Regions from separate parts of the Pseudoalteromonas sp. J2K-J031 genome, predicted to be linked through region 2. Evidence: predicted binding sites of a transcription regulator. Region 2 holds the regulator's gene; each other region holds the start of a gene.
What was found. The regulator LexA, encoded in region 2, represses DNA repair genes until DNA is damaged. The targets are predictions, from matches to a motif close to TACTGTATNNNNATACAGTA.

Region 1 (6,240 bases), on a different replicon from region 2:
CAAAGCTACAAGTACCTAAAAAGCTCAATGCTACGCTGCGTGACTATCAGTTACATGGACTTCACTGGTTGCGTTTTTTAAAAAAATTCCAATTAGGTGGCATTTTAGCGGATGATATGGGCCTTGGGAAAACCTTGCAAACTATCGCTTTTTTACTTGCTGAGCAGGGTAAAGCAAAAAGTAAGTTGCCTTCTTTAATTATCTGTCCAACTAGTTTAGTTAACAATTGGCTGCAAGAATTACAGCGTTTTGCCCCAAGTTTATCGGTTGTTGTTAGCTTTGGTAGTCAACGACAGAAGCAGTTTGTTAAGCTTTCAAAAGCCGATTGCATCATTACCACCTACCCTTTGCTTGTACGTGATGAAGCCATTTTTAATGATTTAGTGTTTGAGCACGTTATTTTAGATGAGGCGCAAACCATCAAAAATATTAATGCTAAAGTATCTCGTCATGTTAAAGCGCTAAATAGTAATTTTAATTTGTGCCTAAGCGGGACTCCGGTTGAAAACAACTTAAGCGAGCTTAAATCCCTGCTAGATTTTGCAATGCCAGGATTATTACCGTCACAAACCCACTTTAAAGAGTTTTATCAAACGCCGATTGAAAAAGAGCACAATCAATTACGCGCCGATCAACTTAAAGAGCTGGTTAAGCCTTTTTTGTTGCGTCGAACTAAAGCACAAGTCGTCACTGAGTTACCGGCAAAAACTGAAATGGTCAAAATGCTCGAGTTGATGCCTTCTCAGCAAAAATGTTATGGCGAAATCCGTCAAAAAATGGAATTTAAACTCAAAGATCTCTTTGCTGAAATTGGGATTGATAAAAGCCGCTTAGCATTTCTTGAGGCCTTGTTGAAATTACGGCAAATATGTTGTTCGCCTCAATTGTTAAGCGACAATGGATCGCAGTTTAGCTTTACAGATAGTACAAAGCTCGATTGGCTTGCAAAACACTTACCTGAAATGCTGCAACAAGGCCGTAAAGTCATCATTTTTAGTCAATTTACGAGTATGTTGAGTTTAATTGAGCAGCAGTTACAGTTACTTGATTTAGGTTATGCAATTTTAACCGGCCAAACTCGTGACCGCCAAAGTGCGGTGGACTCTTTTCAGCAAGGTGAGAAAAGTATTTTTCTAATTAGCTTAAAAGCCGGAGGCACTGGGTTAAATTTAACCGCTGCTGATACCGTTATTCATTTTGATCCCTGGTGGAATCCAGCCGTTGAGCAACAAGCAACCGATAGAGCGTATCGAATTGGTCAGAAAAAACCGGTGTTTGTTTATAAATTAATTTGCCAAGATACTATTGAAGAGCGAGTTTATGAAATGCAGCAAAATAAAGCCGCATTAGCCGAATCGTTTTTTGATGCGGCCAGTAAGCAATTTAGTGTGAGCTCTGCTGAAGAAATTTTAGCGTTATTAAAATAATTTAATTATTTTTTGAACTTATAACTGGTTACTCGGTCTATCTTAATAGTTGTGATTTGTTACTCGTTACTGGTTTCAATTTGTTACTCCTTTGTTTGTTTTTGTCTAAAAGCCAACCTAATTAGGTTGGCTTTTTCTTTTTATAAATTTTTGAATTGCCAGTGTAAAACTACCGGCTAAAATCCCCCATAGTGGCGAGCCAATATTCATTAGCACTAAATCTGACGCAGTAACCAAAAAAGTGATCATGGCAGCTTCTAAATAATAGGTTTCAGATAACGCTAATTTTAAGCTGCTTGCTATGGTGCTAAACAATGCGATACCCGCTAAGGCAAGAATGAAAGCACTTGGCAGTGCATCTAAAACGCTTATTAACGTACCGCTGCCAATGGCAAGCAATATGTAAAAGAATCCGGCTGCAACACTGCCTAAAAACCGTTTTTTTGGGTCTGCATTCACTTCGGGGGTCATGCATATGGCTGCAGTGATGGCCGCAAAGTTAATCGCATAACCGCCAAAGGGTGCTATTAGTATATTTGTGGCGCCTGTAATGGATAATGTTTTTGAGATTGGCACACGATAATCATGCGCTTGCATAACAGCAATACCAGGTAGGTTTTGTGATGCCATAGTCACAATAAAAAGGGGTAAACCGATATTCAATAGCGCAGGCAAGCTAAATTGAGGTTGAGTGAAATGTAAGGTTGCTAGCGTAAACTCTAGAGAAGCAAAATTCAGTAATTGTAAAAACCAAGCCGAAATCAAGCCTATCGCGAGTACCAAAATCATACACCATTTTGGGCTTATCAATTTAGCAAAAAGATAAGTGGTTAACATGCTTGAGATAAGCACCGTGTGCTGCGGCAATAAATTAAACACTGCAATCCCAAAGCCCACTAAAATACCAGCAAGCATTGCACTGGCTAAAGGCAATGGAATACGGCGCATTAGTTTTTCAAATGCACCCGTTACACCAGAAATAAAAATAAGTACCGCACAAAAAATAAACGCACCAGTCGCTTGCTCAAGTGTAAAACCTTGCGTGCTTGAAATGAGCAATGCAGCTCCTGGTGTTGACCAAGCAATTAAAATAGGCACACGGTAAAGCACTGATAACGAGATCGAAAGTATTCCCATACTTAAACCCAGCACTAAAAGCCAGCTTGCAACTAAATTAGCATCGCCGCCTAAATTAATCACAGCTTGGTAAATAAGCGCTATTGAACTCGCAAAGCCAATTAATACGGCAATAAACCCTGCGGTTAATGCATTTACACCTTGGTGTATTTGTTGCATTTTTGGCTGTTATCCTGTGCGTTATAACGTATATTGATTTTAAACTAGCATTGTATGTTATAACGCACAAGCTGCCTTTGGTTATTTTTTGATACTTTTCTAAGGTAATATTATGAATATTCAGCCCTACAGCCTTGATGTTGGCAGGCAGTTAAAATTGGTCCGACAACAGCGTAATTGGAGTTTAGATTATTGTGCGCGCCATACAGGCGTATCTAAAGCTATGCTCGGTCAAATCGAGCGAGGAGAATCAAGCCCAACGGTGGCTACGCTTTGGAAAATTGCGACTGGCTTTGCTTTGCCCTTGTCTTACTTTTTATCAAGTGAGGGTTTAAGCACAGGGCTTAAAGAACCAGATGATACTTTTGCTCACAGTTCATCCTCCTCAGATGATTTACAAATAAAAACCTTGCTGCCTTTTGCAAGCGATACTCGGTTAGAGTTGTTTCAGATTGTGATTAAGCCAAATCATAGTCATTTATCCTTAGCTCACAATCAGGGGGTGATAGAGCATATTGTGGTGTTAAGCGGTGAAATGGAGTATTTGTGCAACGAAAAGTGGATGTGTTTAACTGCTGGTCAGGTCGCTAAGTTTTATGCCGATCAGCCTCATGGTTACCGTAACCAAACGCAGCAAGCAACACTGTTTCATAATTTAATTTTCTATGGGAACTAACGCACTAAAAATAAAAGTTTTTATCAGATATTAAATAACCTGAGCTCTGGATAATAAATTTATCTCCAGCGGCTACTTTCAACGCTAACCGCGTTGAATTTACTTACAATAGGCCAGCTATTGACGCGTAAATTCGCCTTGTTATCCTTAAAAGTTTCCGGCTACAGACTTGAAAAAACATTGACCAATTCAATATCAATACGTTAGTAAATCTCTTAACCAAAGCTCAAGTTAAATAATAATAAAAAGATTGAAGATTTTTTTGAACTTAATGAATTATCGCTAGTCTATATTTACAGTGCTTAGGCGCTATCCCTGATAGTTAGATTTCCCCCTTTGATTACTAAATTTAGTAATAATGGCCAACCAATAGGTTGGCTTTTTGTTTTGTGTGCTCGAAATTTTTTGTTTCAGTCTGTCGTAATAAAAGTATGTTTTTATTTTCAATTTATATTGAACTAAGTGATTTTAGTGCGGTCTATTAATACAGTTGAACTGCGTTATCCCTGTTAGTTTTAAATTGTTTTCCCCCGATTGATTACTATTTATAGTAATGTTGAAGCCAACCTTTTTAGGTTGGCTTTTTGTTTTTTCATTGTACTATCAACAAGGTATTTTTATTGGAGCTAGGCAATGAGAAAAGATGACTTAGTACGATTTCAGTTAATAGAAGTCATTTTACTTTGGGAGGGCCGTTTAACTGCGCGCCATTTAATGGATTATTTTTCAATTAGCCGCCCTTCGGCGCAAAAAAGTATTACTGATTACAAAGAGGTTAATCCAACGGGATTTGAACGCAGCAATAGTGAAAAAGGCCACCTTGCTGTAGCAGGGTTTGAACCTTTGTTTATCTCACGTGATTTTAGTCAATATCAGCAATTTTTTGCAGCGCAGCATGGATCTGGCTCTGCATCGCACTTTGCAATTGAAGTGCTGCCTATACCGCAGCGTAATATCACGCCTGAGTGGGTGCGTCCTATCTTACTGGCCATTAAACAATCCCTGCGTCTTGATATTGGTTATTTGTCTTTATCAAGCCCTGATTATGAAGACCGAATTATCCAACCCCACAGTATTGTTTATGATGGATTTCGCTATCACGTTCGAGGATTTTGTGAGAAAAATCAGGACTTTCGCGATTTCGTACTATCGCGTTTTAATGGTGAATTTGTATTTGAGGGTGAGGCAACGCACACTGGCGCTGACGATACACTTTGGCATACGTGGCTTGATGTCGTTATCTGCCCAGATCAGCGTTTAGGGTTAAAGCAACGTCAATTCATTGAGTTCGATTATCAAATGCAAGCTGGTAAAAAAGTGATCCGCACCCGTGCTGCATTACTCAATTATTTATTACAGCGCTTAAGAGTTGATATTTATCAAACAGATGCGCAATCGCAGCAAATTATTATAGAACCTGAATGTCGCAAGGTCCTGTCGCCATTTTTAAACCGCTAAGGATTAAAATAACCATAAAGTAGCCCAGCTTAGCACTAACATGCTCAATAAGCTCAGCGCTTCTAGGATTGGGATGATTATCTTAGTACTCCAATCTTTATATTGTTGTTTTTTTAGCTGCGTAATTTTATGGCTAATAAACGCTATTTTTTCAGGTTTTACCCAAGCTGGATTAATTGATCGATAGGCTTGCTGTAATTGTTTTAATTCTTGTGCAATTTCACTCATGCATTTGACTCGTTGATGTTTGTATATCGCCATTTAAGCGGATAAAAATCATCTTGAATAGAGCCGATTTTTTGACCTGTAAAGGCCCTTTACAGTATTGAGCGCTTCTGCTGATAAATGGACCATTATTGGCTGATTATATGTAAAGATCTTTTACATATCCTGCTCTTAGTTGGGATTTGATAGTCGCCTCAACGCCATTCAAGGGTATAATCAACTTTATAAGAATAACGGTAAAGGTATGTTATGTCGGTTGAATTTTCTTGGTTGTACTTGCAGCCTTATCTATTAGTTGCCTCATTTCCACTGTTGCTTTGTGCTTTAGTGTGTTTTTTTAAAGTTCGTCACCTCAATCAGATTTTATCCGATAGCGAAAATAAGGTGCTCGAATTAACAACGCTCAATCAAGACAATCAAATCGCATTGGCGCATGCTAAAGGGATAGAGCCGCAGCTTGAGTATCTCAAATCTGAGTTGCAAGTTGTGCAGTTGAATAATCAAGAGTTGCAGATTGAATTGCGTACGAGCAAAGAGCAGCAACAACATTTTAAAACGCGTTTAATTGAGTCGCAGCAACAAAGCAAACACTATCAGAGCCAATGGCAAAGTAGCCAGGAAAAATTAACCGATTTATCGGTGCAGTTAGCTGCTTTGCAAAGCAGTTTAGTTGAAAAAGAATTGAGTTTTAATGCACAACTAGCGCATATTGCGACCAGCAAGGCTGAGTTAGGTAAAGAGTTTGAAAACCTAGCTAATCGGGTTTTATCGCAAAAAAGTGCAGAATTTAAAACACTGAATCAAGAAAGTGTGCAGCAGCTATTGCGACCTATGCAAACTGAAATGAAAGGATTTCGTGATAAAGTTGAGGCAATTCATAGTGAAGAGTTAAAGCAGCGTAGCGAGCTTAAAACCGAGTTAATTAACTTACAAAAATTAAATCAAGATATTACCGCACAGGCTCAACAACTCACTAATGCATTACAAGGACAAAAAAAGGTGCAAGGCAATTGGGGTGAGCTAATGCTTGAAAACGTGCTCGACAGCGCGGGATTAAGGTTAGGCCTTGATTACAAGCGTGAGGTTAATTTTCAAACCGATGAAGGGAAGCTTCGTCCTGATGTGGTGGTGTATCTTCCTCAAAACCGCCATTTGGTT
Region 2 (6,240 bases):
GTTACCACGGTGTGATTCATGACTGGGGTGAAGTCGTAACAAGGTAGCCCTAGGGGAACCTGGGGCTGGATCACCTCCTTATCACGATTTAGAACTGATTTGTTCGTAGTGTCCACACAGATGATTGTTAGTTAAATGGCTTAGGCTGTTTAATTAATATTGCTCTTTAAAAATTTGGAAAGCTGATAGAAAAAATTCTTTGAATCGAAAGATTTAAAAGAGTTTTCAAAAGTAAAATTATGCCATTTGCATCGAAAGATGTGATTGGTGTCTACTTTAGTATTCAATATTTAACTTCTGGCGAAGTTTAAATCAGTCCTTTATGTATAACTCAAACTATTTTGGGTTGTATGGTTAAGTGACTAAGCGTACACGGTGGATGCCTTGGCAGTTGGAGGCGATGAAGGACGTATTAACTTGCGATAAGCCTAGTCAAGCTAGTAAAAAGCGCTTGAGACTAGGATTTCCGAATGGGGAAACCCACCTATTTATAGGTATCATATGGTGAATACATAGCCATATGAGGCGAACGCGGAGAACTGAAACATCTAAGTACCCGTAGGAAAAGAAATCAACCGAGATTCCGGAAGTAGCGGCGAGCGAAACCGGAGCAGCCCTTAAGTTTATTTGTGATTAGTGGAATGTTCTGGAAAGGACAGCGGCACAGGGTGATAGCCCCGTACATGAAAATCTATAGTAAATGAAATCGAGTAGGTCGGGACACGTGTTATCTTGACTGAATATGGGGGGACCATCCTCCAAGGCTAAATACTCCCAACTGACCGATAGTGAACCAGTACCGTGAGGGAAAGGCGAAAAGAACCCCTGTGAGGGGAGTGAAATAGAACCTGAAACCGTGTACGTACAAGCAGTAGGAGCACCTTCGTGGTGTGACTGCGTACCTTTTGTATAATGGGTCAGCGACTTATATTTTGTAGCGAGGTTAACCAATTAGGGGAGCCGTAGGGAAACCGAGTCTTAACTGGGCGTATAGTTGCAAGGTATAGACCCGAAACCCGGTGATCTAGCCATGGGCAGGTTGAAGGTTGAGTAACATCAACTGGAGGACCGAACCCACTAACGTTGAAAAGTTAGGGGATGACTTGTGGCTAGGAGTGAAAGGCTAATCAAACCGGGAGATAGCTGGTTCTCCCCGAAATCTATTTAGGTAGAGCCTCGGACGAATACTTACGGGGGTAGAGCACTGTTAAGGCTAGGGGGTCATCCCGACTTACCAACCCTTTGCAAACTCCGAATACCGTAAAGTACTATCCGGGAGACACACGGCGGGTGCTAACGTCCGTCGTGAAGAGGGAAACAACCCAGAGCGCCATCTAAGGTCCCAAAGTGTATGTTAAGTGGGAAACGATGTGGAAAGGCCCAGACAGCCAGGAGGTTGGCTTAGAAGCAGCCATCCTTTAAAGAAAGCGTAATAGCTCACTGGTCGAGTCGGTCTGCGCGGAAGATGTAACGGGGCTAAACATACCACCGAAGATGCGCCTGCGTACTTTGTATGCGGGGTAGGGGAGCGTTCTGTAAGCCGTTGAAGGTGATCCGAGAGGGTTGCTGGAGGTATCAGAAGTGCGAATGCTGACATAAGTAACGATAATGGGAGTGAAAAACTCCCACGCCGGAAGACCAAGGGTTCCTATCCCATGTTAATCAGGGTAGGGTGAGTCGACCCCTAAGGCGAGGCGGAAACGCGTAGTCGATGGGAAACGGGTTAATATTCCCGTACTCGACATGAATGCGATGGGGAGACGGAGCAGGCTAGGCAGGCATGGCGTTGGTTGTCCATGTGAAAGTAAGTAGGTTGGAGACTTAGGTAAATCCGGGTTTCCTTAAGACTGAGATACGAGACGAGCTACTACGGTAGTGAAGTTGTTGATGCCATACTTCCAGGAAAATCCTCTAAGCTTCAGTTCATGTGGAATCGTACCCCAAACCGACACAGGTGGTCAGGTAGAGAATACTAAGGCGCTTGAGAGAACTCGGGTGAAGGAACTAGGCAAAATAGTACCGTAACTTCGGGAGAAGGTACGCTGCTGACGGTGAAGGGACTTGCTCCCGGAGCTGTTGGCAGTCACAGTAACCAGGTGGCTGGAACTGTTTATTAAAAACACAGCACTGTGCAAAATCGCAAGATGACGTATACGGTGTGACGCCTGCCCGGTGCCGGAAGGTTAATTGATGGGGTTAGCGGCAACGCGAAGCTCTTGATCGAAGCCCCGGTAAACGGCGGCCGTAACTATAACGGTCCTAAGGTAGCGAAATTCCTTGTCGGGTAAGTTCCGACCTGCACGAATGGCGTAATCATGGCCACGCTGTCTCCACCCGAGACTCAGTGAAATTGAATTTGCGGTGAAGATGCCGTATACCCGCGGCTAGACGGAAAGACCCCGTGAACCTTTACTATAGCTTGGCACTGAACATTGAACCTACATGTGTAGGATAGGTGGGAGACTTAGAAGCAGGAACGCTAGTTCTTGTGGAGTCGTCCTTGAAATACCACCCTTGTAGTTTTGATGTTCTAACGTAGGTCCCTAATCGGGATTGCGGACAGTGCCTGGTGGGTAGTTTGACTGGGGCGGTCTCCTCCTAAAGAGTAACGGAGGAGCACGAAGGTTTGCTAAGTACGGTCGGACATCGTACGGTTAGTGTAATGGTAGAAGCAAGCTTAACTGCGAGACGGACAAGTCGAGCAGGTACGAAAGTAGGTCATAGTGATCCGGTGGTTCTGAATGGAAGGGCCATCGCTCAACGGATAAAAGGTACTCCGGGGATAACAGGCTGATACCGCCCAAGAGTTCATATCGACGGCGGTGTTTGGCACCTCGATGTCGGCTCATCACATCCTGGGGCTGAAGTCGGTCCCAAGGGTATGGCTGTTCGCCATTTAAAGTGGTACGCGAGCTGGGTTTAGAACGTCGTGAGACAGTTCGGTCCCTATCTGCCGTGGGCGTTTGAGAATTGAGAGGGGTTGCTCCTAGTACGAGAGGACCGGAGTGAACGAACCGCTGGTGTTCGGGTTGTCATGCCAATGGCACTGCCCGGTAGCTACGTTCGGAATCGATAAGCGCTGAAAGCATCTAAGCGCGAAGCGAGCCTCGAGATGAGTTCTCACTAGAGCTATAAGCTCTCTGAAGGGCCGTTGGAGACTACAACGTTGATAGGTTGGGTGTGGAAGCGCTGTGAGGCGTTAAGCTAACCAATACTAATTACCCGTGAGGCTTAACCATACAACGCCAAAGTGGTTTGTATGAAGCACTGATGAATAGCAAGAAGTTAGATAGCACTGAAGTAGACAAATTGAATATCAGCCTTCCGAATTTATGGTTCTGAATTTATCAACACCTTCCATGGCGTTGACCCTAACGGGCCGCACTAAAGTGCGTTAAATTTTGTTCCAGACAAAATTTTGCTTGGTGACAATAGCGTTTTGGACCCACCTGATCCCATTCCGAACTCAGTAGTGAAACGAAACAGCGCCGATGGTAGTGTGGGGTTACCCATGTGAGAGTAGGACATCGCCAGGCTCCTAATAAGAGAAACCCGTTGCAGCAATGCAGCGGGTTTTTTGCTATGTGCGTTTTAAATTATCAGAGTTAAGTTACATTTTATGTTTTTATTTAATTTTGGTTGAATTATAGCCTATTTGTATTTCATCTTATCGATCAATAATCGACTTTATAATTGTATATGTTTGCCATTTACATTAAGCTGTATATAATCACAGTATTCATTTTATGGTGGAGTCCTTGATTATGAGGCCATTAACAAGTAGACAAGCTCAAATTCTTGAGTTAATTAAAGTATTTATTAAAGATACTGGTATGCCTCCCACTCGCGCTGAGATAGCTAACACGCTCGGGTTTAAAAGTGCCAATGCAGCTGAGGAACATTTAAAGGCTTTAGCTAAAAAAGGCTTTATTGAAATGGTACCCGGTGCAAGTCGAGGCTTAAAATTAATTGAGGATGAAGCACCTGAACAATTGGGTTTACCTCTAATTGGCCGTGTTGCAGCTGGGGAGCCAATACTGGCGCAAGAACATATTGAAAGTCATTATCATGTAGACCCATCTCTTTTTAAACCCGCGGCTGATTTTTTGTTACGAGTGCATGGTATGAGTATGAAAGATATTGGAATTATGGATGGCGATCTACTTGCTGTACATCGTGCGACCGTTGCACGTAATGGGCAAGTTGTTGTTGCTCGAGTTGGTGATGATGTAACTGTTAAGCGCTTTGAGCAAAAAGGTCGTAAAGTTTATCTTCATGCTGAAAATGATGAATTTAACCCCATAATAGTGGACCTATCTAAAGAAATGCTTGATATTGAAGGGCTTGCAGTAGGTGTGATTCGAAATTCTGATTTTATGTAACTTCTGTTGATTGCTGATACTTTTGTTAGCAATCAAGTTCATTTTTTATTTAGCTTTTGTCTATAAAACTTATATTTAACATCTTATTATCATTATTGCTTGCCCTTTCTCAATTCCTTGCCTAGTTTTTTAATACCTCATTTAAAAAAATTATAAAATATTAATAAATAATAATAATGAAATTACATGTCGTATCGTAATTTTCGTTGTGCTTACAACTTGATAAGGGAGTACCGCATGAGAAAGGTCTTTATGTCCTTTTTCCTTATGTCTTTGTCGCCATTTAATGTATTGGCTGATTCCAAATACAATATGACCACAGGTGTGACTGACATAAGCGAAAACGTTTACAACCTGCATATGACAATTTTCATTATATGCTGTGTTATAGGAGTGATTGTTTTTGCTGTTATGTTTTGGGCGTTACTTCGTCACCGCAAATCAAAAGGGGCGATTGCAGCTCAATTTCATGAGAGCACTAAAGTCGAAATTCTGTGGACTGCCATTCCTTTTGTAATATTGATTGGTATGGCAATCCCAGCAACTAAAACATTAATTGCTATGGAGGATACGAGTAAGGCAGATCTAACAATCAAAATTACGGGTTCACAATGGAAATGGCATTATGAATATCTTTCTCATGATATTGGTTTCTATTCAATACTTTCTACTTCGCAAGACCAAATTCATAACCGCTCAGAAAAAGACAGTAATTACTTACTTGAGGTTGATAAACCGCTTGTTATTCCTACAGACCGAAAAGTTAGATTTCTAATGACCTCCGATGATGTTATCCATTCATGGTGGGTTCCTGCTTTTGCTGTAAAAAAAGATGCCAACCCTGGGTTTATTAATGAGGCATGGACACGAGTTAATGAGCCAGGCATATATAGAGGTCAATGTGCTGAGCTATGCGGAAAAGATCATGGTTTTATGCCAATAGTTGTGGATGCTAAATCACCAGATGAATTTGATGCTTGGTTAGTTTCTGTAAAAGATGAAAAAGAAAATCAAAACGCTGCAGAGCAAGCTTCACTTAGCCAAACACTTAGCAAAGATGAGCTTATGACTTTGGGTGAACAAGTATATATCGCCAATTGTGCAGCTTGTCATCAACCAACAGGTATGGGATTAGGCGGTGTTTTTCCTGCGCTCAAGGGCAGCCCTATTGCTACTGGTGAAATTAATGATCATATCGATATAGTTATTCATGGTAAGTCGGGTACGTCAATGCAATCTTATTTAAAGCAACTTTCACTTAAGCAACTTGCAGCTGTTATTACATATGAACGTAATGCATGGGATAACAATACGGGTGATGTAATACAACCCAGTGATGTGCAAAGCAGAATTGAGGAAAAATAATAATGACTACAATCGCGCATAATCATGAAGACACCTCACATTCCCCATCAGGAATAAAACGTTGGCTGTTTACTACAAATCATAAAGACATTGGCACGCTCTATTTATTATTTTCTTTATTGATGTTTTTAATTGGTGGTGCAATGGCTATGGTGATCCGTGCTGAGCTTTTTCAGCCTGGTTTACAGTTAGTTGATCCTAACTTTTTTAATCAAATGACGACTGTTCATGGTCTTATTATGGTTTTTGGTGCAGTGATGCCTGCTTTCACTGGTTTAGCTAACTGGATGATCCCCATGATGATTGGCGCACCTGATATGGCGCTGCCTAGAATGAACAATTGGAGTTTTTGGATTCTTCCTTTTGCTTTTACTATTTTATTAATGTCACTGTTTATGGAAGGAGGTGGCCCAAATTTCGGTTGGACTTTCTATGCCCCGCTTTCAACTACCTATAGTAATGATAATACTGCTTTTTTTGTTTTTGCTATCCA
Region 3 (6,240 bases), 1.0 Mb from region 2:
AAATAATCTGTAAAATGGTGATTAATACAAACTCGTTTGACGATACAACGCGCATAAAAAAATAAATTTCGAGATACATATTTTAATTGTTCAATAATAAAACAAAATTAAAGTGAACATATAAAATCAGATACTTAACTGTTGTTTATTGCCTAAGACAAATACATATTTCATTTAAATAATTCTTCACATTAGTTATTTTTATCTGAATGTTAAATTTTTCTAGTTTGAACACTTTGCAACTTATCTGTAATATTTAACTTGTACTGAAGGAGCAGCGTTGCTCCTCACCAGTTACCAGTAAAGTGATTCTGATTTTTCATTTTACTCTACATTAAACGTCAGACATTTAATGTTCCCTGGATACTTCCTTCAACTTGTTGTTTTGCCCGCATTCTTATTGAACGCGGGCTTTTTTTTGCCTGTAATTTCAGCTTTTCAGACTGTTATCGATGAGAGTAATAAACAGTGAGTAGCTAGATAAAGCCAACCGTTTTGGTAAATAAACTCAAGATTCACCGCTAATTCAATACACTGTTAAGTCTCTTATCCAGAACAGAGTTTAAATAAGCAGCAACGAGTCCAAACATTTATTCCGACAAAAATGTGTTACTCTCTGTTGAATTTCCACATGACTAAAAAGACACCGCCGAAGCGGTGTTTTTTTAGTCATGTATCTTTAATTATCAAACCAAAATGTAGGTAGGCTCTATCGGACACTATTCGCCCTCGAGGCGTACGTTGAATAAACCCTTGTTGGATCAAATAAGGTTCTATTACATCTTCAATGGTTTCGCGCTCTTCACCGATTGCAGCCGCTATATTATCAAGCCCTACGGGGCCACCTGAAAACTTTTCAATTACAGCCAATAGATACTTTCTATCCATAAAATCAAACCCTTGCTTATCAACATCCACCATATCTAGCGCAAGACTGGCAATGTGTTGATTAACTGTACCATCAGCTTTAACCTGTGCGTAATCACGAACACGACGAAGCAAACGATTTGCAATGCGTGGCGTACCGCGAGAACGCATTGCTATTTCGTTGGCACCTTCATCATCCATTTGCAAATTTAGGTAATGAGCAGAGCGTTTTACAATACTGGATAAATCAGCAACAGAATAAAATTCTAAACGCTGCACAATCCCAAATCGATCTCGAAGCGGTGATGTTAATGAGCCTGCTCGTGTAGTTGCACCAATTAAGGTAAATGGGGGTAAATCGAGTTTAATTGAACGTGCAGCGGGGCCTTCACCAATCATAATATCAAGTTGGTAGTCTTCCATGGCTGGATATAAAATTTCTTCTATATGTGGGCTGAGCCGATGAATTTCATCAATAAATAGCACATCATGAGCTTCAAGATTCGTGAGCATGGCCGCTAAGTCGCCGGCTTTTTCAAGCACAGGGCCTGAGGTAGTTTTAATACTGACACCTAACTCATTGGCGACAATATTAGCAAGAGTCGTTTTACCAAGCCCTGGTGGACCAAAGATAAGTAAGTGATCAAGCGCTTCTTGCCTACTATTAGCTGCTTGAATAAAAATCTCCATCTGCCCTTTTACATGGGGCTGACCGGTATAATCAGCTAACATTTTTGGTCTAATAGCACGGTCAATACTATCTTCATTACCTACTTCGGTGGGTTCGATCAGTCGATCTGCTTCTATCATGCCTGTCTCTTTTTCGCTTATAGCATTGATTTAAGCGCTTCACGGATCAAAACTTCTGAGGTTTTACCCGGTGCGCGTAAACTTTTAACCGTTTTTTCTGCTTGGGCTTGTTTATACCCTAATGCGACTAAGGCTGCAATTGCATCATCTTCAGCACTATCGTGTGTATTTGGTCCATGCTGCATTTCAAGTACGAGTTCGTTACTCGTGGGGTTAAATAAATCTCGGCCCCAGTCTTTTAATCTATCTTTCATTTCCAGCACTAAGCGCTCGGCCGTTTTTTTACCCACGCCAGGCAATTTAACTAAACTGGTTGCATCTTCATGCTGCACGCACTGAACAAATTGATCAGCCGACATACCTGATAAAATAGCTAACCCAAGTTTCGGGCCAACGCCATTGGCTTTAAGCAGCTCACGAAACAACGCCCGTTCGGCTTTATGATTAAAACCAAACAACAATTGCGCGTCTTCACGTACTACAAAATGGGTATACAGCGTTGTTTTTTCACCTTCTTTAGGGAGATGGTAAAAACAGGTCATCGGTAAATGAACCTCGTAACCAACACCGGCTACATCCAATAAAATTTGAGGAGGTTGCTTTTCTACTAAAATGCCACTTAATCTTCCAATCATGTGATTACCTTAATCGACCGCGGACGGTTTTTTTCGCTTGTCCGGCTAATTTAATTAAACTTTGCTGAGAATGCCCATGACACATCGCAATCGCAAGCGCATCGGCAGCATCAGCTTGTGGCATACTTGGCAGTGTCAGTAAGGTTTTAACCATATGCTGAACTTGTTTTTTATCAGCACCACCATTGCCCACCACCGCTTGTTTGACTTGCCTCGCTGAATACTCACAGACCAATAAATCAGCCATTGTTGCCGCAACAATAGCGGCTCCCCGAGCTTGGCCAAGTTTTAATGCAGAATCAGGATTATGAGCCATAAAAACTTGCTCAATGGCAAAGGCGGTTGGTTGATATTGCTCAATAATTTGGCTCACACCTAAATAAATCATTTTTAAACGTTCAGCTAAAGGTTTATCACCAAGCCGAATACAGCCACTGCCTAAATAACTGTATTTACTCCCTTGCAAACGAATTACGCCGTAACCCGTTAAACGTGACCCTGGGTCAATTCCTAAAATAATTGCCAAACGCCCTGCCTTTTAATACATTAAAATCCGCTAAATGATGCCTTACAACTGTATAAATTACCAGTGCATTTACGATTAATTATAGAATGGTAAAAATTAAACAATAAAAAAGACGGCCAAGGCCGTCTTTTTTATTCATCTAATTTAATTAAGCATCTTTTGTTGGCAACGCAACTGCAACTGCTAATTCTTTTAATGAATCAGGATTAGCAATACTTGGTGCATTGGTTAATAAACACGACGCTTGAGTTGTTTTAGGGAACGCAATAACGTCACGAATATTATCAGTACCACATAACAACATCGTTAAACGGTCTAAACCAAATGCAAGACCTGCATGTGGAGGCGTGCCGTACTTTAATGCATCAAGTAAGAAACCAAACTTATCTTGTTGCTCTTGCTCATTAATACCTAAAATTCTAAACGCTGTAGCTTGCATGTCGTTGTTAAAAATACGCACCGAACCACCGCCCACTTCATAGCCATTTAAGACCATGTCATACGCATCTGAAATTGCAGATGCCGGATCAGCCTCTAGCTGTGCTGGAGTCATATTTTTTGGCGCTGTAAACGGATGATGCACTGCGTGTAATGTGCCTTCATCATCTTCTTCAAACATTGGGAAATCAACAACCCACAACGGTGCCCATGCTTTTAAATCTGTTAAGTTTAAATCTAAACCTAACTTGATACGAAGTGCACCCATTGCTTCATTAACAACATTTTTCTTATCTGCGCCGAATAAAATAATATCGCCAGTTTGTGCGTTAGTACGCGCTAAAATTGCTTCAATGATGTCTGATGATAAAAATTTAGCGATTGGAGATTGCACACCTTCAGCACCTAAAGTACGGTCGGTGATTTTCATCCACGCCAAACCTTTAGCGCCATAAATACCAATAAACTTGGTATAGTCATCAATTTGTTTACGTGACAGCTCAGCACCACCAGGCACACAAATCACTGCTACACGGCCTTTTGGATTATTCGCAGGCCCTGCAAACACTTGAAATTCAACATCTTTTAATAAGTCAGCGACATCAACTAATTCAAGCGGGTTACGTAAATCTGGCTTATCTGAACCATAACGCGACATTGCTTCGTAGTATGGCATTACAGGGAAATCACCCAAATCAGCACTCAGTAATTCATTCCACATTTGTCGGATCATTTTTTCAGTGATTGCACGTACTTGATCTGAACTCATAAACGACGTTTCAATATCGATTTGAGTGAATTCAGGTTGGCGATCAGCACGTAAATCTTCATCACGGAAACATTTAACAATTTGATAGTAACGGTCAAACCCAGACATCATGAGCAATTGCTTAAATAGCTGCGGTGATTGTGGTAGCGCATAAAAACTACCTTTATGAACACGGCTTGGTACTAAATAGTCACGCGCACCTTCTGGCGTTGCTTTAGTTAAAACAGGTGTTTCAATATCTAAAAAGCCGTTTTCATCTAAAAAGCGACGCACAAAGCTACTTGCTTTAGCGCGTAATTTAATACGATCACTCATTTCTAAACGACGTAAATCTAAATAACGGTATTTTAAACGCATTTCTTCAGAGTTAACTTGGTTAAAATCTAACGGTAACGGCTCTGAACGATTAATGATTTGAAGCCCTTTACCTAAAATTTCAACTTCGCCTGTTGCCATCCCTTTATTCACTTGGCTATCAGGACGTGCGCGAACAACACCGGTGACTTTTACACAGAATTCATTACGAAGCTGATTCGCTGTATCCATTAATCCGGCAACTTCTGGATCAAATACCACTTGCACCACACCTTCACGGTCACGTAAATCAATAAAGATTAAACCACCAAGGTCACGGCGTTTATTGATCCAACCACAAAGCTCAACGGTTTGTTCTAGATGGGTTTTATTTAGTTGTCCGCAATATATAGAGCGCATAGTTATCCTGTCAGTCTCAGTATTAGCCGCTAAATTGGCTAATTAACTCGATTCGTTTAAAAAAATTAGCGCCAATTATATAAAAATCCTCGTCAATGTCATCTAACTAAGCCGTTAAAGCGCAATTATTTTTATGGCGTCGCATGCAATACAAGTCTTTGGTATGCTTATACGCAATTGCCACCGGATTATTTATCATCATGCTGTATTTAGGATGCCCACAATGGGGCTCGGCACATTGGAAAGGTCGATTTTTAACTCGCGATTGTTCGAACGTTGAGATGCTCAGCCAATATGCGCAAATTTTTAATTCGGTAGAAGGCAATACCAGCTTTTATGCCGATCCGAGCCCAGAGACTATTTTAAGGTGGCAACACAGCATTCCATCCAGTTTTAAATTTACATTTAAGATCCCAAAACGTATTTCTCACGAAGCTGCGCTATTAAATGTGAGCAACGATTTTAAACAGTGGTGCCAACTCTTTAGCCCTTTATTTCCACACATTGGTTCGGTGATGTTGCAATTACCTAAATCTTTTAGCCCAGTCCACTTACCTAGATTGGCTGATTTTTTAGCTCATATTCCCGCACAACTCCCATGCTCGGTTGAAGTTAGAAATCTTGGTTTTTTTAATAAAGACGAGCACGAAATAGCCCTAAACCAACTCTTAATCAAACATAATGTAGATAGAGTGATGATGGATACCCGGCCTTTATTTAGCGAAGCGCCTACATCTGAAGCCATTATTGATGCACAAAATAAAAAACCAAAAGTACCTTTGCATGTCATAAGTACAGGTAACGCCCCCATTATCCGCTTTGTTGGCTGTACTGATTTACCTAGCAATCGCCCTTTTTATAATCCTTGGCTTGGAAAAATTAAACAATGGCTTGGTGAGGGTAAAACACCTTATGTCTTTTTTCATACTGCCGACAATCACGACTCCCCTTTGCTAGCACGTCAATTTATGCACGATTTAGGGTTAGACCACCCAGTTTTAAAACCTTTTTTAGCTGAAAAAGAAAGTAAACAAAACAGTTTGTTTTAGCGCTCTGACTTCAGACTTGAATTTGATATGATCGTACTTTTACAAACTTGGGCTACATAATGAGCGAAAAACACTATTTTTCAGGTTACCCAGAAAACATTCAACACCAAATCAGTAACTTGATAAAACAAGGCAAGTTAAAAAAATACTTATTAAATAAATATCCTCAGCCCCATAAGATCAGCTCAGACAAAGCCTTATTTAGTTTTACAAATCAGTTAAAACAACAATTTCTAAAAAATACGCCTGCTATTAATAAAGTCATTTATAAAAAACAAAAAGATTTAGTACAAAATGCGTTAGGAACTCATACCTTTACAAGTAAAAACCATGGTGGAAAATTAAAAAGCGCCCATGAAATTGCCATTGCTGCACAATTGAAATCAGCACCAGAAGCATTACTCAAAGTATTAGTCGTACACGAATTAGCTC
Region 4 (6,240 bases), 1.3 Mb from region 2:
TGAATAGATAAAACAGATAGTTATAGTTTTTGAATTATAGCAAGGTTTGAATAATGGATGGTTCAGAAGGTGTAGATGGTGGAGGGAGCTGGATTCGAACCAGCGAAGGCGGAGCCGTCAGATTTACAGTCTGATCCCTTTGGCCACTCGGGAACCCCTCCAGTGCTACGGCGTGCATATTAGCAAAATACGTTTCGCTGTAAAGTCATTTTTTTAAATTAGTGTTTGTTTGCGGTTTAAATGCGCAACTTGCTGTTAATTAAACCAATAGTTGGTTTTTGGAGCTTGTTTTTTACTCAGCGAGTCTAAGGTAGTCAGTTTATTTAATCCGATATTATATCTAACTTTAATGATAAATGAGTTATACCAATCACGATAAGTAAGTGATCAAAAATAGCGTAGGAAAAACGCTTGAAAACAAGGCAGATTTTTTTCGATAAGTAGTTATTCTACAATCAAAAAATCTAACGAAGTTATCGAGTGTTTAAACAAGCTAGGGTGATCAGTTATTTATTACGATTGGTATTATAGAAGCAGGATTGAGTAAAGCTCATATAGAGTTATTGACCGTGAGCCTGATGTGTTTAAAAACAAGTAATGCGGATTAATGCCTTACTAACTGACTATTTCAGCTAACGGTTAAAATAATAACCTAAGATACATGTTTTCTTCAGAAGGGGAGCTTATTAAAACGTGCTGTTTTGCATTCTTTTTTGAAAAGCGGTAAGTAGTAAACCATCTGCCATCACTAAGGTATTGCTTATGATCCGGATGGATAAAATAGCGTGTGATACTGAGGCTGATAAATAGCTAAGTTAATTTACAAAAAATAAAGTTTTGGAAATGAGATAATGAAAGTGAAACTTGAGAAGTGCAAAATAAGAAAAGGAACTGAAGTGGTGGAGGGAGCTGGATTCGAACCAGCGAAGGCTGAGCCGTCAGATTTACAGTCTGATCCCTTTGGCCGCTCGGGAACCCCTCCACTTCAGTGCGTGCATAATAGCAAAAACGTTATTTAAGTAAAGTTAAATCCTAAAGAAAATACGTTTTCGGCCGATAAATTTTATATTGAAGTCGTAAGTGGTGTTTTTTAATGCAAGTTGATGGAATTTTGACTAATGAAATCCAGCTTGGTAACAAGTTAGGTATTTCAGTTAGTGAAAATAGGCGCTCTGATTTTGCATTGATGCTATCAATGCTTTCGGCCGATCCTCTCGATTTTGCGCAATTTCATTTACCATATGAAGAAAAAAAGCCTGCATTTGGTACAATCGAAGACGGTGAAGATTTAAGGTTGAAATTAGGAGCAGGCCCGCAACAGGCGTTAGCGGTAAAACCAATTGATTTTTTGATTGGTGCTGATAATGCTCTGATGGTTCAAGAACAAGGTATAGCGCAGTTAAAACTACAAACTTATTTAAATCCAGAGCCTTTAGCAATCAGAGATGATAAACACTACATCAGTAGCGATATCATCTCAAACTGTAATTTACATGTACAAAAAAGGTATATTGCGCAATCGCAGCCGTTAGGTCATTTGGCAATGAACGCTGCGCAATTTTATGATGATTTAACCAACCCCGATATACACCGACCATTATCAGTTATTCAAGCTTAGGGTGTGTTATTTAAAATAGCTCTCTTACTTCAGCTAGGGTTACAACTAACCATGGCACTTTTTATATTTTTTATCGCTGCCGCAAGGGCAAACATCATTACGGCCTATTTTTATGTCCGTTGTAGGAGTAATCACACCATCAACGTAATACCAAACAGAATCACGTAATTCAAAGTAAGAACGTTCATGTAGTTTACAAAACAAATTTTGATAAAAATAAGTTGCTTCAAACTCTACCCAAGCTTGGTTATCGTGTTGCTCGGTTTTAATTACAGTCAGTGCGACAAATCGGCAGCTATTTGCAAAGTCCGCAATGTCTTGCACTGTATTTTCGGCATGTTTTTCTTGGGCGTAGGTTTGTTGAATATAGGCGGGCTTATTGATGACATAAGCACTAAAGCGCGATCGCATTAACTGCTCAGCAGTGCTCGGCACAGCAGTATTATTAATAAAAGGCTGACAACATTGTTCAAACGCCAGCTCAGATCCACAGTAACACATAATATTTCTCATTTATAAACAGGTTGCCATATTAACTTAACTCACCACTTTTTGGTAAAAGATAGTAAAAGATGATAATCACCGAGGTTAGATGAACACGGAGAAAAGAAAAAGCTTCATTTCTTGGCTTTTCTCGGTGAGCGAAGCCTCGGTGAGCTCGGTGGTAAAAAAGGTTAATCACCGAGGTTAGGATGAACACAGAGAAAAGAAAAAGCTTCATTTTTTGGCTTTTCTCGGTCAGTGAAGCCTCGGTGAGCTCGGTGGTAAAAAAGGTTAACCACCGAGGTTAGGATGAACACAGAGAAAAGAAAAAGCTTCATTTTTTGGCTTTTCTCGGTGAGCTCGGTGGTAAAAAAGGTTAACCACCGAGGTTAGGATGAACACGGAGAAAAGAAAAAGCTTCATTTTTTGGCTTTTCTCGGTCAGCGAAGCCTCGGTGAGCTCGGTGGTAAAAAAGGTTAACCACCGAGGTTAGGATGAACACGGAGAAAAGAAAAAGCTTCATTTTTTGGCTTTTCTCGGTCAGTGAAGCCTCGGTGAGCTCGGTGGTAAAAAAGGTTAATCACCGAGGTTAGGAGGAACACAGAGAAAACTTGTTAGTTGGTTTTGCGTTGTGAGCACTTTCGGATTAAGCAATTACACCGTTAGCATAAAGTAGGGCACTGCTTAGGCTGTTCAGCACGCACAAAGCTATATAATTGAGCCGATATTTTACCTTTATGCAGCGCTAATGACTCAAGTTGGGTATGTGACAACATGTTTGTCCAAGTAATCACGGCTGCAAAGTTACCGTTATAAAGTGCAGAATTAAGCACGTATTCTAAATTACCTAAATGTTTTTGGCGGATAACCAGTAATTTAGATTTATCGATAGAGCATGAATCGAGTAATGTTTTACTTGGCACAGCATCGGGTGCAATCAGTAATGTCCAGCCATTTTGATGATTATACTGATGTAAAATTTTTAATAGCTCAAACGTTGCGCTAATTTCATCGCTTACTTCTACTAAGTGTAGTTTTGGATCGGAATCAACAGCTTGATAACTTTTAATACGTCTTACATCGATAGTGTGTAACATGAATCACCTACTGGTTATTTATACAGTGCGTTCACATACAGTAGTTTATACAGTTGTTAAGTTCAAGCATTTTTTATAAAAAAGTAAGCAAAAAACCCTTATTGAAATATAAATTGGTTGTTTTTTAGGTGTTTATTGCTGTGTTTTTGATCTTTTTGCTCAATTAATGGCTTTTAAAGCACCAATATCTGATAAATACAGGCTTAGCGTTATAGAGGACTTTTAGAATTCATCTCGCTTATAAACCATTTTTATAAGCGATGATGAATAAGCTGGTAGGTTTTTACAGTGTGTAGTAAAGGCGCGTAGTAAGCTGTTTTTACATCACTTATTACGTTTTACAAAAAATGCTGGTCGTGTATTTGTTCATAAAGCGATGCAGCCTGAATACGGGCGTCTTTAATTTGCTTAGTACATAAATGCGAATGTAATTTGGCAATGGCTTCAACAGCTTCAATAGAGCCTTGTGATTCGGCAAGTGCTAACCAAGTAAATGCATGGTATTCACTTTGTGGCAAGCCACTACCTTTTGCAAACATTAACCCTAAATAATACTGCGCCCTAACATGGCCACTCATTGCTGCACGGCGCATCCATTTAGCCGCGCCTACATCATTTTTGCTTTTTGCCATGTGTATCGCGGTTGCAAATAATTCATTAGGTGTGGGGCTATTTAATGCATCGTCAGTCCCATTTGGCCCAGAAGAGCTAGGCAGCTGCTCTAAAATATCGCATAGTTTGGTAAAGGTGATCAGTAACTTGTGTTCAAGTTCAAAAAGAGTCAAATTGTATAAATCGTGACAGTTATCCGAATTGTCACCAGCGTCAAGTTCAGGCTCTTCATCTTTCGTATATTCATCTAACTCGCTCACATCGATATCAGACTCAGTGTCATCAAGCAAAGTATCATCTAACTCAATCTCAAGATCTTCAGATACTAACGCTTCATCATGCTCGGGAGAGTGGGGCAATGCTTCTTCATCTAAATGTTGGGATGAATGCTCTTTACTCATGTAAACCTCAAATATAAAAAATCAAACTATAAACAATCACTTTATAACGGTATCGAAAGTAAATACTTTAGTTAGCATAGCTAATTTTGGCCAAGTAATGAGCTTGGCCTAAGGTTTTATTTATAAACGCGATTTTTTACCGCTGGGTAATGCCGAGCTAATGAGCGCCAAACATAAAATAAGAATAAAGGTCATCGCATTGGCGCCCGCTTGCAAAGAGTAGTCAACAGTTGAGTGCAGCAACATATGCAAAATAGCAACGGTACAACCAAAAGCGACCCCTTGATAAAGCGGAGTTTTACGTTTTACCATGGTTTGAATGCTTTTATATAAAGCAAACAACATCATCAAGCCCAATAATGCAGTGGTTGGCACACCTAACTCGATAGCAAATTGCAGATAATCATTGTGAGCATTGTCATAAAAGCCAGAGTAGGGGCCAGGCTGATAAGCAGGAAACGCGGTATAAAAACTCCCACCACCAGTGCCCAACCAGAGGTTATCTTTTAATAACGGTATTGAATCTTCGATAACTTCGTCACGAGTTTCTGATTGTAAACTCGTTTCTACTAAACGCTCTTTTACTTTTTCAACCCCAAACATCGCACCGACAATAATTAAATCAAGTACAAAAAAACTAATGATTAAAGTACGTAAATAACGAGGTTTACGGTTATAAAAGAAAAATGCGAATAAGCTTACTCCTGCAAGGGCGATAAAAAAAGCTGAATTACCCATGCGTGAGCGGGTTAAAATCAGAGCAATAATCATGGCAATTAAACTTAAGCGTAACAACATCTTACTGCTTAATAAAATGGTGATCATGTCACGTAACTTAGCTTTAAATTGTGAGCCACTGCTGTTTAACGATAACTGGCTGATTAACACTCCAATGCCTAATGCTAAACATAGGGCCAAATAATTGGCTAAAAAGTTCCAATAAGTAAAAGAACCCATTGCTCTATCGTGATGGCGAAAACCAAAAAGAGGGCTTGTAATGTTTGGTTGCAGGTTTAAATACGTAGCGTATAACGCCTGAAATAAGCCAGCGGCAACAACCACATAACAAATCTGCCTTAATTTAGTGGCCGTTGTAACATAACTAAATACCAGCCAAGCAAATAAAAAATAACACAATGTTTTAAGCAACATTACTTGTGTTTGGCTTGGGTCAATACTGATAGAGGTCAAGCGATTTAACGGATTGGTGCTAGGGTTTAAACCCGGTACTAATTGGATGGTTAAAACCACCATCACAAACGCCAAAGGTCCTAGGATATAAACACTAATACGAGGCGGAAACAAAGGGCGCTTTTCTTTATAAGCGATCCATAGGTGGCATAAAAAAACAGCACAAACCACACAGGTAAGTAACATCATTGCCCAAGGGCGATAACTACCAAGTGGAATAGGCAACCAAAATGTAATGAGGCATAAACAGATGAAAATAAAAGCTTTCAATTTTTTACTCTTGAAATTAACTACCGTGTATTGATGTCATACGATAATACCAATAGCAGTACTAACTTGAAAATAATAATTAAAAATAACAGGCTCTTAGCGTTAATTAACCTGATTTTTGGATAATAGACTGCGCCATACATTTAATAACAGATAAATCGTTATGTTATGTATCTTTAGCCAGATATCGATTAATAACCTATGAAAAGCAGTTCACTATTATTTTTAGCAATAAAAAAAAGCCCCGAAAGGCTTTTTTAGTGACAGGTAAATTACAGACCGCTACCTTCAGAGATACCGCCAGCACCACCGCCGCCACCGCCGCCGCCAGCACCGCCAGCATTGCCGCCACGATTGCCGCCAGCATTGTTATTGCCTTGACCCGCGTTGCTTTGACCTTGGCCAGGGTTATTACCACTTTGGCCTTGACCTTGGCTGTTACCAGCAGCAGTAGCTTGAGAAGCAATAGTTGGGTTTACATTGTTTGCAACCGCAACAGAAGTAACTGTATCAGCATTCATACCAGCATCTGTTGCAGCGGTTAATAGTGAGCTAATTGCAGCATCAC

Region 1: a site for LexA is predicted at 3,872-3,891, ahead of AC3KZC_RS20410 (BrxR family helix-turn-helix transcriptional regulator). Genes of this name have one in related genera too.
Region 3: a site for LexA is predicted at 2,885-2,904, ahead of ruvC (crossover junction endodeoxyribonuclease RuvC). Genes of this name have one in related genera too.
Region 4: a site for LexA is predicted at 3,207-3,226, ahead of AC3KZC_RS07560 (SulA-like leucine-rich domain-containing protein). Genes of this name have one in related genera too.

What each region holds. Positions count from the first base shown of each region.
Region 1 is NZ_CM200280.1:716,189-722,428, reverse strand. Features, by position in the region: gene AC3KZC_RS20425 (DEAD/DEAH box helicase) at 1-1,427, shown strand, start outside; gene AC3KZC_RS20420 (benzoate/H(+) symporter BenE family transporter) at 1,545-2,723, opposite strand; gene AC3KZC_RS20415 (helix-turn-helix domain-containing protein) at 2,836-3,399, shown strand; gene AC3KZC_RS20410 (BrxR family helix-turn-helix transcriptional regulator) at 4,033-4,857, shown strand; gene AC3KZC_RS20405 (hypothetical protein) at 4,861-5,085, opposite strand; gene AC3KZC_RS20400 (DNA recombination protein RmuC) at 5,332-6,240, shown strand, end outside.
Region 2 is NZ_CM200279.1:317,245-323,484, forward strand. Features, by position in the region: rRNA gene AC3KZC_RS01480 (16S ribosomal RNA) at 1-81, shown strand, start outside; rRNA gene AC3KZC_RS01485 (23S ribosomal RNA) at 353-3,239, shown strand; rRNA gene rrf (5S ribosomal RNA) at 3,422-3,536, shown strand; gene lexA (transcriptional repressor LexA) at 3,765-4,382, shown strand; gene coxB (cytochrome c oxidase subunit II) at 4,620-5,747, shown strand; gene ctaD (cytochrome c oxidase subunit I) at 5,750-6,240, shown strand, end outside.
Region 3 is NZ_CM200279.1:1,350,957-1,357,196, reverse strand. Features, by position in the region: gene ruvB (Holliday junction branch migration DNA helicase RuvB) at 670-1,677, opposite strand; gene ruvA (Holliday junction branch migration protein RuvA) at 1,695-2,312, opposite strand; gene ruvC (crossover junction endodeoxyribonuclease RuvC) at 2,317-2,838, opposite strand; gene aspS (aspartate--tRNA ligase) at 2,987-4,759, opposite strand; gene AC3KZC_RS06320 (DUF72 domain-containing protein) at 4,960-5,808, shown strand; gene AC3KZC_RS06315 (M48 metallopeptidase family protein) at 5,868-6,240, shown strand, end outside.
Region 4 is NZ_CM200279.1:1,635,310-1,641,549, forward strand. Features, by position in the region: gene AC3KZC_RS07535 (M48 family metallopeptidase) at 1-7, shown strand, start outside; tRNA gene AC3KZC_RS07540 (tRNA-Tyr) at 77-161, opposite strand; tRNA gene AC3KZC_RS07545 (tRNA-Tyr) at 898-982, opposite strand; gene AC3KZC_RS07550 (VC2046/SO_2500 family protein) at 1,094-1,618, shown strand; gene AC3KZC_RS07555 (YchJ family protein) at 1,664-2,131, opposite strand; gene AC3KZC_RS07560 (SulA-like leucine-rich domain-containing protein) at 2,764-3,198, opposite strand; gene AC3KZC_RS07565 (tetratricopeptide repeat protein) at 3,537-4,211, opposite strand; gene AC3KZC_RS07570 (O-antigen ligase family protein) at 4,332-5,672, opposite strand; gene AC3KZC_RS07575 (hypothetical protein) at 5,945-6,240, opposite strand, start outside.